DNA from 2 places in the Leptolyngbya sp. AS-A5 genome. Region 1 is predicted to be linked to the other one. Evidence: predicted binding sites of a transcription regulator. Region 1 holds the regulator's gene; the other holds the start of a gene.
The links. Region 1 encodes NtcA, which controls nitrogen genes in cyanobacteria. Its sites were predicted from a motif close to TTTGTANNNNNNNNTACAAA; they were not measured.

Region 1 (5,155 bases):
CCAATTTGAGCGATGCAAATTTAGTTGAGGCGGAATTAAGCGGAGCGCATTTTTATCGATCGACCTTCCACAAAGCCAATTTGAAGTTCGCTCACTTTAGCGGGAGTTACTTATTTGGGGCAGATTTTACGGGTGCTGACTTGTCCGGAGCTGACTTGTCCTGGGCAAATTTGGGCAAGGCAAATTTTACTGGGGCAACTTTAGCCGGCACGAATCTCAGAGGTGCAAATTTGGCGGGTGCGGTTTTGCCCGCTAGATTAAGTCGGTGATGCGATCGCCCTGCCATCGTCTTTTTCAGGTAAACGGGTACTCTGGAGGTAAAATTCCTTCGTTCTCTCCGCATGAAAAACTGGTGGCAGCAAATCCAAGCGAAAATTCAGGTCATTCCAGAAGCAAAACCAGAAGAATCGATTCTTCTGCGAGTCCTCACTCAGTCGCTTGTCAGCGTGGGAATTTTGGCGACAGATTTGGCTGCGGAAACTCAGTTGAGCGTGTGGGCAATTCCCTTAAGCGCGATCGGAGCCTATTGGAGTTGGCATCGACGACGCAAGAAAAATACAGGGTTTAAATTCCTGTTGGCGATCGCAATGACGATCGTGCTGTTTAGTTTTTTTGGCAGGATGCTCGGTGGTGCTCAGAGCGGTGATAATCGGCTGCTGCTGGCAGAGTTTCTGATTCAGATCCAAGTGCTGCACAGCTTTGATTTGCCACGCCGCAAGGATTTGGGCTATTCAACGATGATTGGGCTAGTGCTGCTGTCGGTGGCAAGTACGCTGAGTCAGACGATGCTGTTTGGCGCAATGCTGCTGGTATTTTTGGCGATCGCGCTCCCGGTACTGATGCTCGATTATTGTTCGCGCTTGGGCGTAGATGTGGTCAAGTTAGAGCGCACCAGCTTTAAGAAAATCAATTTTCGAGTGCTGCCTGCGATTTTTGCGATCGTGCTGGCATTGGGGTTGGTGATTTTTGCGCTGATGCCGCGACTTCCTGGATATCAGTTACGTATATTTCCGGTCAGTTCTCCGGTGAGCGTTCAGGAGCGATTTAATAACCGAGTGATTACCAATCCGGGCATGGGTCAGAGCCGAGATCCGCGTGTCGGAATGCGATCGGGGAGCGGAAAAGGCGCAGGGCAAAGCCAAGATCCAGATGACCTGTCTTATGCTGGATTTGGCGACAAGATTAGCCAAAACGTGCGGAATCCATTAAAGCCGCGAGCCATCATGCGGGTGAGATCGCAGATCGAAGGCTTTTGGCGGGTGATGGCTTTCGATCGCTACACAGGGCAGGGTTGGGAGGTGTCGCGCAACGACAAGACGCAGACGATTAAACGCTCACCTTGGTCATATCGGTTCTTTCTGCCGACTCCGGTGACGATCGGCAAAACACGCGAAGTGGTGCAGACCTACACGATTATTGCCCCAATGCCGAATCTAATTCCGGCGCTTTCAAGGGCGAGAGAAATCTATTTCCCGACCGATGAAATTGCGATCGACCCCGAAGCAGGATTACGTGCGCCGATCGAGCTGGGCGATGGCATTACTTATACCGTGGTGTCGGATGTGCCGTATCGCGATCGCACGTTGCTGCGGCTGTATTCGGCCAGAGCGCAGTATCCAAAAGAGAGTCCACACTTACAGATTCCGGCGGGAATTGCTCAGAATGTCGCTAAAGAAACGAAGCGAATCCTGGCAACTTCTGAACAGCCGATCGAGTCCGATTATGAAAAGGCGCTTTATCTGGGGCAGTATTTGAAGCAGCGTTATCAGGTTCGGCAAGACCTGGATTTGCTGAAGCCGGGTGAAGATCTCGTCGAAGCATTTTTGCAAAATCAAGGCGGCGATCGCGATCATTTTTCTACGACGCTGACGATGATGCTGCGATCAATTGGCATTCCGGCGCGATTAGTAGCGGGATATGCGCCCGGAGAATTTAATCCCTTCACCGGACTGTACATTGTGAAGAATACCGATGCTTACGCGATCACAGAAATCTTCGTGCCGCGCGTGGGATGGTTCACGATCAACCCAATTCCGGGACATGAACTGATTCCGCCGTCGATCGAGGAATATCAGCCCTTTAGTCTGTTGCAGCGATTTTGGAACTGGGTCGCGGGATGGCTACCTCTGCCTGTAACGGCTTGGATCAGCGAAGTAATTCAGACGATCAGGAGCGCGATCGGCTGGTTTTTGGCGCTGTTTACTCAAGGATTAGGTGGATTCTTTACCGCGTGTTTGCTAATGATTAGCACTGCCTTGCTGGTTTGGCTGTGTGGTCAAGGCTGGAAAAAATGGCAAACTTACCAGCGGTTGCAGAAGCTTGCACCGATGGAGCGGCTTTATCAGCAAATGCTGTCTCGCCTCGAAGCGCAAGGCACTCGTAAATCTTCAGCAGATACGCCGCTAGAATATGCCCGACGAGCAAAAACCATGCGGACTCAAGAGCAAGCAGGTGCGATCGAAGACATTTCCCAAGCGTATGTGAAGTGGCGCTACGGACGAGAAAAACCTGAAATTGAAGCGCTGCGGCATCAGTTGAAGAGACTAAAACCTCAGCGAAAGTAAATGAGTAAGCCTGTGCCAAAGGCAACACCATTGGCAGTATTCGTTTCGGATAGCAACCGTCTCGACTTCAGCAGCACAAAGGAATCCGCTCGAATGGGTGCAAGTGACACTATCGACACCCGATTCGAGCTACGGTATAATCTTCCGAAATTATTCAGCCCTGAGAGGGAGAATCTAAGCGTGCCGAAAAAAACACGCTCGAAAGTAGAAAATTCCCAGAGATTTTCAGGATCACGGCTAAAATGTAGCGCAGTGTACAAAAAGCATTCGGTGACTCAGTTTTAGTGGTCTAAAGTCATCAATTGTTTACAAAGCTCGATCGCTGACCGGCTCGTAAACTCATCCAGCACTCGACACGACAAGGAAAGAAATGGTTGTGACCAAGGATAGACCGCTTGCAGCAATGTTCCGTCAGATTGGAGGAAGTGCATATCCTCCCGTGATTGAGACGTTTGAACGGGGCAAAACAATCTTCTTTCCCGGAGATCCGGCAGAACGAGTGTATTTTCTGGTCAAGGGTGCCGTCAAACTGTCGCGGGTATACGAAGCAGGCGAAGAAATTACGGTGGCGCTGCTGAGAGAAAACAGCGTATTCGGGGTGCTGTCACTGATTACCGGACAAAGAGCCGATCGCTTTTATCACGCCGTTGCCTTTACTCCGGTTGAGTTGCTTTCGATCCCGATCGAGCAAGTCGAGAAAGCACTGAAGGAAAACCCCGAACTTTCGATGCTGATGCTCAAAGGCTTGTCCTCGCGAATTTTGCAAACCGAGATGATGATCGAAACCCTAGCGCACCGGGATATGGGATCGCGATTGGTGAGCTTTTTGCTGATTCTCTGCCGCGATTTTGGAGTCCCATCGCAAGAGGGAATCATGATTGACCTCAAACTCTCGCATCAAGCGATCGCTGAAGCGATCGGTTCGACTCGCGTGACGGTGACGCGCTTACTGGGAGATTTGCGTCAGGACAAAATGATTTCGATTCACAAGAAAAAAATCACCGTTCACAATCCGGTAACGCTAAGTCAGCAGTTTACCTAATTGGACTAGAATTCTTTCCTTGAAGACCCGCCCGAAGTATAAATCGAACAGGCATAATGATAGGCGGATCTAGAATTGCCTTGCCAGTGTAAAAGTGCTGGTCTAAGGATCTCTTGGGAGTCTTATGTCCGATGTCGGGCTGATTTTAATTCTGGTGGTGTTGGTGTTGGGTGGAGTGATCGCAACAGTGGGTGATCGCTTGGGAACTCGTGTGGGAAAAGCGCGGCTTAGCTTGTTTAATCTTCGTCCGAAGCAAACCGCGGTCGTAGTCACCATTTTGACCGGAACGCTGATTTCTGCCTCAACTTTAGGAGTGCTGCTGCTGGCAAGTAAAACCTTTCGCGAAATGCTGCTGAACTTTGGGCGAATCCAAACCGAACTGCGCGATCGCGGACGCGATTTGGAAAAAGCTGCCACCGATCTGAAGGCGACCGATGCTCAGAAAGCCCAAGTTGAGAAACAGCTCACAGAAGCCCGATCGGAACGCGCCCAAGTTGAGGAACAGCTAAAGCGAATCAATGCCGATCTGAAAACTTCAATCGATCGCCAACGAGAAACCAATGCTCAACTCCGCACCACCGAAGCGCAGCGTGATCTCACGCGTCGTCAACTGATCGCGGTGTCTGGTCAAGCATTAAAACTCCGCAGCGATATCAATCAACTGCAATCGGAACAAAAGACCCTGATTATGCAGCGCGATCAGGTCAAGCAGCAGATCGCCGAGCGCGATGCAGAGATTGCCGAACGCACCAAACTGATTGAACAACGCGATCGTGAGATTAATGAGCGCGATCAGGTGATTGGGCAGCGTGAGACGGATCTGAAGCGATTAGAGGCGCAACGAGCCAGCCTAACTGCGACACTGCAGCAAATTGAACGGGATGTCGAACTAATTCGCAGCGGCGATCTGGCGATTTATCGGACACAAGTGTTGTCTTCTGGCGTGGTGCGCGTAGGGAATTCAGAAGGTGCGAAAGCAGCGATCGATCAACTCCTGCAATATGCAAATCGTTCTGCGGTTGAGGCACTGCGGCTCGGACGAGATGATCTGCAAATTGTGCAGATTCGGACGACGGAAGTTGAAAGTTTGATTCAACAAATCAGGAATGGTCAAGATTATCTGGTTCGGGTACAAGCCCTCGCAAACTATGTCAAAGGCGAAAACAAACCCGTGTTTGTTTATATGAGTGCAGTCCCCAATCGGGTTGTGTTTTCTGCGGGAGAGACGATCGCTGCCCAAACGATCGATCCCTCCAAGCTTGCACCGCAGGACTTCCAACGGTCGATTCAAGAACTGCTTGCTGTTTCTAATACTCGCGCTCGTGTCGCTGGCGTTTTGAACGACAACATTCAAATCGAAAAACTGCTTACATTAGGATCATTCATTGACCAGCTGCGGCGCTATCCCACTCCGGTTGAACTGCGAGCGATCGCATCGGATACCACATACACGGCTGGGCCGCTCAAAATAGAATTAGTGGCAGTTCAAAACGGACAAGTGGTGCTGAGAGCATCGAGCTAACATATCCAGCGAATAGGGGAGTAGAGA
Region 2 (5,155 bases), on a different contig from region 1:
GCATCAACAAGAAAAGCAAAGCTGGCAAGCTCTAACCCATCATCCCGTTCTCAGCCAGCTTTCGTTATCCGATCAAATCGCTAGTATTCTGCCGATGGCTCGATTAACGCTCGTGGGAACCGAGCAACCCCTAAGCCTCTCGCTGATCTATGTCTTGTTACGGGCTGCCGAAAGATTGAACCAAATCAAGTGTGCCTACTGTCGGCTCATCTACGAGGCAGAAGCCGTTACTTTAGAAACGATTCTTCCCGCTTCAGATCTGCCCACCCCGTATCCTATAAACCGGATTGAAACTTGTTTCAGTGACTTGATGTTCTCTATTTCTGCTCTGGGAGGAGTGCTGCAAACGCAACCGGATGTGAATCAACGATCGATCCAGGTTATGCTCAAACTTCCCCATTTACCGACATCGCCAGGGCAGCCTTTACACATTCGCTGTGAAGCGTCTGTCCTGCAAATGGCATTCACACATCTCGCTGTGCTTGCAGGACTCAGGCTGTCTGATGCCACAGATGAGCAGGCTCCGTTACTCACTGATGATGCAACGCAAGTGCAATCTGGGAGACGAGTATTGTGGATACAGCACGGCAGTCAGACTCTTCCCAAAGGAATCAAAGCGAGGATTACCCTCTCCACTCGTCCGGAGCAATTACGAGAGGCTGTTGCTGCCGTGATGCAGGGGCAGACCTGGGGCATGGGAGTAGAACCCGAAGGGCAGCCTTCCCTCTCAGAACGAGAGCTAGGGATTCTGCTGCTGCTGTCACAGGGATTGCGCGATCGAGAGATTGCCAGCCATTTGCTGATTAGTGAAAGCACCGTTAAATTTCACATCAACAGCAGCCTTGCAAAACTGAAGGCAAAAACTCGCTATCAAGCGTTGCATCAGGTGACGCGGAATGGCTGGCTTTGAAGCTTCTAAACTATCTAAATCGATAGTTAGGTGCTTTCTGCTTAATGCGATCGTAAGCTTGTAAGCCTTGCGGTTATCTATACCGTTAGATCGCAGCTTTTCGTATTGAGAAACACAAAAGATCAATTTCACCTGCGCTTACGCTGACAACAATTGAATCAAGTTGTTTATGGTAAAGCGCGAATGAAAAATCATTACTCGGTTGCGATCGTCGGTGGAGGGCAAGCGGGTCTATCCATCAGTTACTTTCTGAAGGAACGTGGCGTTGACCACATTGTTTTTGAGAAATATCAGATTGGGCACTCCTGGAGAGCAAAACGCTGGGACTCCTTTTGTTTAGTCACACCCAACTGGCAATGTCAACTACCGGGGTATCCTTATCCGGGTTCCGACCCGCATGGTTTCATGGCAAAGGATAAAATTGTCCAATACATTGAAAGCTACGCTGCATCCTTTGATCCGCCTGTCCAAGAAAAGGCTGAAGTTACACGACTCTGTCAGAGCGTTGATCAAGATTCGTTTGAATTGACAACTACGATCGGCAACTACACCGCCGATCAGGTTGTCATTGCTTCCGGCTGTTACCATACGCCGAAAATCCCGAGACTGGCTGAACGGTTGCCAGAATCGATCGTCCAGATCCACGCTTCCGAGTATAAGAATCCCCAATCCTTACCCGACACCGCCATTCTTGTGGTTGGTACAGGACAGTCGGGTTGTCAGATTGCAGAAGATTTGCACCGAGCAGGCAAGACTGTGCATCTTTGTGTGGGAGGTGCGCCACGATCGCCCCGACGGTATCGCGGCAAAGATGTGGTGGAATGGCTGGATCAAATGGGCTATTACGATCTGTCGATCGATGACCATCCTCAGAAAGAAAAAGCTAGACGCAACACCAATCATTACGTCACCGGACGCGATGGTGGACGAGAGATTGATCTCCGCCAGTTTGCTTTAGAAGGAATGCGTCTTCATGGCAGATTGAAGCAAATTAACAACAGTACGCTTGAATTTCAGGACGATCTCAAACACAATCTCGATCAAGCCGATGCAGTCGCAGAAAATATCAAAAAAAGCATTGATGCCTTTATCGAAAAGCATCAAATCGAAGCTTCCCTAGATCCGCTGTATGCTCCCGTTTGGCAACCTGAGGCAGACATCCTGACGCTGGATTATGAGCAGGCAGGAATCGGAGCCGTAGTTTGGTGTACAGGCTATGAAATGGATTTTCGCTGGGTTGAAGTGCCTGTGTTTGATGGCAAAGGCTATCCAGGGCACGATCGCGGCATTACCCCCGTTAAAGGACTGTATTTTCTGGGGCTTCCCTGGCTCTATACTTGGGGTTCTGCCCGCTTTTCAGGCATTGCCCGCGATGCTCATTATCTAGCGGATTACATCACATCCCGGCAGAAGTCTAGTCATTCTAACGATTGGAGCATTGTCAACGAGTTTTTACTGGGTTCTTAATTGACTGCCTCAAAATTAGCGCTCAAATGGCGATCGCAGATGCACCCCGCACAAATAAAGAGCGCTTTGAGTTGGTGCTGTTGCGGTATGACCTATCGAAATCGATAGGTATTTCCCGGATTCTGCAATTTCTATACGACAGCTTTTAACCGCCCCTACCCTTATTGCTAGATCTGAACGTTTCGTATCTAGAAATACAATCTTGGCGTAATTCAGCCTTTAATCTCCTCACAGTTCAAGTTTGTGACAAATCTAAGGAGCCAGTCATGCCGGAAGTAACTGCTGCCGCCCATCAAGTCGGTGACTTTTTAGTTGATTACGAAGAGAAAGTATTTCCTGATGTCAAAGCAGAACCGGGAGAGAAAGCATTAGTCACGTTTCACACGGTTGCCTTTGAAGGGTCGATCGGGTTTGTCAACCTTCTGCAAGCCACTCGTCTACTCCGTAAAGGATTTGAAACCTCGGTGCTGCTCTATGGACCGGGTGTGACCTTGGGAGTCCAGCGTGGCTTTCCTAAACTGGGTGATTCTGCCTTTCCGGGACATCAAAATTTCAATGATCAATTGAGCAAATTCATGTCAGAAGGCGGGAAAGTCTACGCTTGTCGCTTTGCCTTGCAAGCCCTCTACGGTCACGGTGAGCCATCGCTGATTCCTGGGATTCGTCCCATCAATCCATTGGATGTGTTGGATCTGATTCTGATGCACCGCAAGGATGGCGCATTTATCTTAGATACCTGGACGCTTTAAAATGAACGATTCCCGCACGATTCGAGCCGCCGCTGTTCAAATCAGTCCCGTTCTATTCAGTCGGGACGGGACAACGGAGAAGGTGTTGCAGGCGATCGCGACCGCAGCGAAAGCTGGTGCTCAACTGGTTGTTTTTCCAGAAACCTTTGTTCCTTACTATCCCTATTTCTCCTTTGTGCAGCCTCCGGTGCTGATGGGCAAAGACCATATGCAGCTTTATGAGGAAGCTGTGGTTGTCCCCAGTCCCGTGACAGATGCCGTGAGTCAGGCGGCTCGATCGTACGGTATCGTTGTCGTTCTAGGCGTAAATGAGCGAGATCAGGGTTCGCTCTATAACACTCAACTGATCTTTGATGCCGATGGCACATTGCTGCTGAAGCGGCGCAAAATTACCCCGACTTACCATGAGCGCATGGTTTGGGGACAGGGAGATGGGTCAGGCTTAAAAGTGGTCGATACCGCGATCGGCAAGGTGGGATCTCTCGCTTGTTGGGAACATTACAACCCACTAGCCAGATTTGCGCTGATGGCACAGCACGAGCAAATCCACTGTGCCCAGTTTCCAGGTTCAATGGTGGGTCAGATTTTTACCGACCAAATTGAAGTCACCATTCGCCATCACGCCCTAGAAGCAGGCTGTTTTGTCGTCAATGCCACCGCTTGGCTTTCTCCGGAACAAGTCGGGCAGATTACTTCAAATGAGCAACTGCAACGAGTGTTGAGTGGGGGATGCAACACGGCAATCATTAGTCCTGAAGGTAATCACCTCTGCACACCGATCACCAAAGGGGAAGGTATGGCGATCGCCGACCTGGACTTTTCGCTGATCACCAAGCGCAAGCGCATGATGGATGCGATCGGTCACTATAGTCGCCCTGATTTGTTGCAGTTGCGGGTGAATTTAGATGCTTACAGCGTTACGACGAGTACAACCTCTAGAACCACGAGCGACCCGACGATCGCGGGCGAGTTTCATCCTCTAGCAGAGACAAACTCAGCCGCACCCCTCATCGACTCAAAATTTCAAGTTCCCGGTCTAAAGGAAGTTCCAAATCTCTCTTAACTTACCTCTGACTCCTACAGCGAAACCTCGATGGACAAACAACAATTAATCACTGAGTTGCAAACCCACGGATTGAAATGGGTTGAACCGACCGTCGGGGCAATGGGACGCAAGGGCGGAGCAGGTCCCTCTGATCACAAAGCAATTACCGTAGATGGGACAACGATTATGGTGCCAATCTACACCGAAGCGGCAGCCCGATCGCCCTATCAAGCAATCCTCGATCCTGCAACCGATCGCACCCTGCTTTACTCTCAAGATCAAGAGTTTATTCCGATCACTTTTCCCCAACAGCCGCAGTTCTACCAACTCACAACCGTCGATGGAATTCCGTATTGGAAAATCGCGCTACTCCACAGTCACGACGTACTCGCGACTACGGTGCTGCAAACTTGTATGCGCTACGGAGATACTGCAACCTCCTGCCAGTTTTGCGCCATTGGGCAATCTTTAGCAGCAGGTAGAACAATTGCGCGCAAAACTCCAGCCCAACTTGCGGAAGTTGCGGAAGCTGCGGTGCGCTTGGATGGGGTGAAGCACATGGTAATGACGACGGGAACACCAAATAGCAGCGATCGTGGAGCAGCCTATCTCGCAGACTGTGCTAAAGCCATCAAAGCGCAAGTCGATCTCCCGATCCAGGCACAGTGCGAACCGCCGGATGATTTTATCTGGTTCGATCGTCTCCACGCTGCCGGAGTTGACAGTTTAGGGATGCACTTAGAAGCCGCAGATCCAGAAGTGAGAGCAAAAATTATGCCCGGTAAGGCAACGGTTCCCGTTAGCTATTACTTTGATGCTTTTGCTGCTGCGGTCAAAGTCTTCGGTTGGGGACAGGTTAGTACCTATCTGCTGGTGGGTTTGGGCGATAGTTTAGCCACACTGGTAGAGACGTGCGATCGCTTAATTCAACTCGGAGTCTATCCTTTTGTGGTTCCTTTTGTTCCCATCACGGGCACTCCGCTA

Region 2: a site for NtcA is predicted at 2,559-2,578, ahead of NC980_RS25520 (MSMEG_0572/Sll0783 family nitrogen starvation response protein). Genes of this name have one in related genera too.

Annotation. Positions count from the first base shown of each region.
Region 1 covers NZ_JAMPLL010000022.1:34,931-40,085, forward strand. The annotation lists gene NC980_RS19875 (pentapeptide repeat-containing protein) at 1-269, shown strand, start outside; gene NC980_RS19880 (DUF3488 and DUF4129 domain-containing transglutaminase family protein) at 342-2,564, shown strand; gene ntcA (global nitrogen regulator NtcA) at 2,935-3,606, shown strand; gene NC980_RS19890 (DUF3084 domain-containing protein) at 3,731-5,128, shown strand.
Region 2 covers NZ_JAMPLL010000061.1:4,709-9,863, forward strand. The annotation lists gene NC980_RS25510 (GAF domain-containing protein) at 1-910, shown strand, start outside; gene NC980_RS25515 (MSMEG_0569 family flavin-dependent oxidoreductase) at 1,094-2,377, shown strand; gene NC980_RS25520 (MSMEG_0572/Sll0783 family nitrogen starvation response protein) at 2,644-3,126, shown strand; gene NC980_RS25525 (Nit6803 family nitrilase) at 3,128-4,189, shown strand; gene NC980_RS25530 (MSMEG_0568 family radical SAM protein) at 4,220-5,155, shown strand, end outside.